2 regions of the Mesorhizobium sp. 8 genome follow, and region 2 is predicted to be linked to the other one. Evidence: predicted binding sites of a transcription regulator. Region 2 holds the regulator's gene; the other holds the start of a gene.
What was found. Region 2 encodes PhoB, which activates phosphate uptake and scavenging genes when phosphate is short. Its sites were predicted from a motif close to TGTCATNNANCTGTCAT; they were not measured.
Positions count from the first base shown of each region.

Region 1: the regulator PhoB is predicted to act here: its motif matches at 1,158-1,174, upstream of FGU64_RS02365 (LTA synthase family protein).

Region 1 is NZ_CP040914.1:512,234-514,430, forward strand. It holds gene FGU64_RS02365 (LTA synthase family protein) at 1-1,088, opposite strand, end outside; gene fabD (ACP S-malonyltransferase) at 1,374-2,197, shown strand, end outside.
Region 2 is NZ_CP040914.1:2,463,337-2,465,533, reverse strand. It holds gene pstB (phosphate ABC transporter ATP-binding protein PstB) at 1-252, shown strand, start outside; gene phoU (phosphate signaling complex protein PhoU) at 281-988, shown strand; gene phoB (phosphate regulon transcriptional regulator PhoB) at 1,011-1,700, shown strand; gene FGU64_RS11930 (CHASE domain-containing protein) at 1,795-2,197, shown strand, end outside.

The sequences.
Region 1 (2,197 bases), 2.0 Mb from region 2:
TCGGCGTAGACGTTGGTGCGGTTCCAGAACCAGTTGGTGCCGGGGTGGATGGCCCGCGCCTCGTAGCCTTCGCTCTTGAAGAAGGTCGCGAGCGACGGGATCGGCGCGCGCACATACTGCTGGTAGGGGATGGAGCCCGCCGGCAGGAAGGCGTTCGAGAAGCCGGTCAGCGCCTCGAACTCGACGTTGGCGGTCATGCCGCCGAACTCGGGCGAGAACATCGAGCCCGAACGCAGCGAGCGCACGGTCGGCATCGGGTCTGGCGTGATCTTGACGCCCGGCAGTTGCGTCGGATCCCAGAAGGATTCGCTCATCACGATAATGATGTCCGGCTTCTCGGCTGGAATGGTCGTGGTGACCTTTGGCCGCTCGATCGCAGCCATCGCCTTTTCCGAATAGCCGGCGGGCGCCGAGACGTGCGCCATCGGCACGTTGAGGGCGAAGGCGAGAGCGAAGCCGTTGGAGGCGTAGTTCTCCTTCTGGTCCCACATCATCGGGATGATCTGCAAGCGGTCGCGGGTCCACGAGAACGTCGCGTAGTCCATGATGGAGACGAAGAAAGCGAGCAGCGGCAGGCACAGCGCCAGCCGCGCGACCCTGCCCTTGTAGGTGAGCCTCGGCATGCGACGGCGGCATTGACGCCACGCGAAGACCAGCAGCGTCAGCCCGGCAAGCAGCCCCACGGCCATCGCGAGCGCCGTCCACGGCCGCTCCCGCACCAGAAGCGGCATCAGGTCTACGATCTGGCGGGCATAGAGGAAATCCGTCGGATAGAGCGGGTCGCCGAGATAGTTGGATTTCTGGTGGCCGATGAAGGCGAGCGCCAGCGTCAGCGGCGCCATGACCATCAGCCCCTGGTGCCTGCGCCCCAGCAGGGCGTCCAGCGTGACGAGGATCAGGGTGAACAGGATGACGGTCGTCCAGCCCGGCTTGAACGGCTGCAGGAAGAAGCCGACGGTCGCTGCGACATCGCCGCGGAAGATGAGCTCGATGGCGAACACCAGCACCGCCGAAGCGAGCAGCGAGATCAGCCCGTAACGCAGGGCCGCACCATGGCTGTACGTGCGCTTTTCAGCGCCCGAAGCCATGCCGTCCTGTTCTTTTGCCGTCCTGTTCACGTCCGCACCGTTTTCTACTGACATGATGCACCCGTGCATCGTCACGGAAGTGTCATTAAAATGACGCGGGACACTAGCGGTTGCGAAAAAAATGAAAAGAGCCGGCAAAAAATCGTGTTCGGTTTTAATCATGAGTGATCGGTGAAAAGCCCTGTGGAACAGGCGTTTGCGGCGCGTACGCCGGCAGAGGCGGGCTTGACTTGGCGGGCCGGCTTGCGTCACACGCAATCGAGAACCGAAAAACCGGGATAGACCATGGCGATCGCATTCACCTTTCCGGGCCAGGGCAGCCAATCCGTCGGCATGGGTAAAGATCTTGCCGATGCTTTCCCCGAAGCGCGGCGCGTCTTCGACGAGGTCGACGAGGCGCTGGGTGAGAAACTGTCCAGCCTGATCTGGGAGGGGCCGGAAGAAACGCTGACGCTCACCGCCAACGCCCAGCCGGCGCTGATGGCGGTGTCGCTGGCTGCGATCATGGCGCTGGAATCGCGCGGCTTTTCGCTGAAGGACAAGGTTGCCTATGTCGCCGGCCATTCGCTCGGCGAATATTCGGCACTTGCCGCCGCTGGCTTTGTATCGGTCGCGGACGCCGCCCGGCTGCTGCGCATCCGCGGCAACGCCATGCAGTCGGCCGTGCCGGTGGGTGAGGGCGCCATGGCCGCCATTATCGGTCTCGACCAGGACGGTGTCGAGGCCGCTTGCAAGGAGGCGGGACAGGGCGCCGTCTGCCAGATCGCCAACGACAATGGCGGCGGCCAACTCGTCATTTCGGGAAGCAAGGCGGCCGTGGAACGCGCCGCGGCCCTTTGCACGAAAAAGGGCGCAAAGCGGGCATTGATGCTCCAGGTGTCCGCCCCCTTCCATTCGGCGCTGATGCAGCCCGCCGCCGATGCCATGCGCGCAGCCCTTGCCGAGGTGAAGAAGAATGCGCCCGTCGTGCCGGTGGTGTCGAACGTGTCGGTGACCCCGACGACCGATCCCGAAACCATCGCCGCGCGGCTGGTCGAGCAGGTGACCGGGCGCGTGCGCTGGCGCGAGACGGTGGAATGGTTCGGCGCCAACGGCGTGACGACACTTTA
Region 2 (2,197 bases):
ATCCTGCTCGACGAGCCGTGCTCGGCGCTCGATCCGCTGTCGACGGCGCGCATCGAGGAACTGATCGACGAGTTGCAGGCTGACTACACCATCGTCATCGTCACCCACAACATGCAGCAGGCGGCGCGCGTCTCGGCGCAGACCGCCTTCATGTATCTCGGCGAGCTGATCGAGTTCGACAAAACCGAGAAGATCTTCACCGCGCCTAGCGAAAAGCGCACGCAGGACTACATCACCGGCCGCTTCGGCTGACCGCCAGCACGGATACGGAAACAGCATCATGGCTGAACATACGGTCACCTCCTTCGACGACGATCTCGCCCATATCAGCCGGCTTGTCGGCGCGATGGCCGATCTCGCCGGCACGATGGTCGGCGACGCCACGCGGGCGCTGATCGAGAGCGACACCGGGCTCGCCCAGCGCGTGGTGTCCGACGACGTGGTGATGGATGCGCGCCAGCGCGAGCTCGACAATCGCGCCATCACCCTCATCGCCAAGCGCCAGCCGATGGCGGACGATCTGCGCGCGGTGGTTGGCGCCATCCGCATGGCGGGCGATCTCGAGCGCATCGGCGACCTTGCCAAGAACATCGCCAAGCGCGTCGGCGCCGTCGGCCAGGGCGGCATGTCGCGCGAGCTTTCGCATTCCATCGACGCCATGGCGCAACTGGTGCTGATCCAGGTCAAGGGTGTCGTGGAAGAATACAGCGCCGGCGATACCGCGGCGCTGGCGCGGCTCAGGAACGACGACGAGCGCATTGACGTGAAATACACCTCGGTGTTCCGCGAGCTTCTCACCTACATGATGGAAGATCCGCGCAACATCACCGCCTGCACGCACCTGTTGTTCTGTGCCAAGAATCTCGAGCGTATCGGCGACCATGTGACGAACATCGCCGAAAACGCGTATTATGTGCTGACCGGCGAGCAGTTGCCGGCGGCGCGGCCGAAGACCGACGAGACGGCGATGCCGGCACCGGCCGCGTGAAGGCACAGACGGGATGGTTGCAATGATCGCGCCGCGCATCATGGTGGTGGAGGACGAGGAGCCGCTGGGCGTCCTGCTCCGCTACAATCTGGAATCGGAAGGCTACCAGGTCGAGGTGGTGACGCGCGGCGACGAGGCCGAGCTGCGTCTGCAGGAGAACGTGCCCGACCTTCTGGTGCTGGATTGGATGGTGCCGGCGGTGTCCGGCATCGAACTGTGCCGGCGCCTCAGGATGCGGCCGGAGACGGAACGGCTGCCGGTCATCATGCTGACCGCGCGCGGCGAGGAGAGCGATCGGGTGAGGGGGCTTTCCACCGGGGCTGACGACTATCTGGTCAAGCCGTTCTCGACGCCGGAGTTCATGGCCCGGGTCAAGGCGCTGCTGCGCCGCGCCAAGCCGGAAGTGCTGTCCTCGATGCTGAAGGTCGGCGACATCGTGCTCGACCGCGAGCAGCACAGGGTCTACCGCAAGAAGAACGAACTCAAGCTCGGGCCGACCGAATTCAAGCTGCTGGAATTCATGATGCGGCATCCCGGCCGGGTGTTCTCGCGCACGCAACTGCTCGACAACGTCTGGGGCGAGACCGTCTATATCGACGAGCGCACGGTGGACGTCCATGTCGGGCGGCTGCGCAAGGCCGTCAACAACGGCCGCATGCCCGACATCATCCGCACCATACGCGGCGCCGGCTACGCGATCAGGGAAGATTGATCCCGTTCCGGCCGGCGGTGGGGTCGCCTCCATTGCGTTGACGCGGGGACTTGCTAGAAAGAGGCAGGACTTCACGGCGCGCGAAACCCCGCAGTTGAAAAAGCTCTTTCCAATCATGGCCTTCGTGGCCGTTGCGTTGGCCAGCCTGATCATGGCGGGGTTCGCCTACTTCGCCACGCAGGAAGCCGCCCGCATCAAATTCTCGGCAACGGCGGACGACGCGCTGAACCGCATCGAAAGCCGCGTCGACCTGCATCTTTCACTGCTGCGTTCCACCCAGGCGCTGTTCGACGCCCGCAACGGCAACATTTCGAGCAGCGAATTCAAGTCGTTCTTCGACGCGCTCGACGTCGACGGCAATTTCGCCGGCCTGCGCGGCATCGGCTTTCTGAAGATGGTCAAGGCGGGCGACGAGGCGGTGGCGGAGCGCATCATCCGCCGCGATCACGGCTTCGACCGCGCCATCTTCCCGGCCTCGAATACACCCTGGCGCGCGC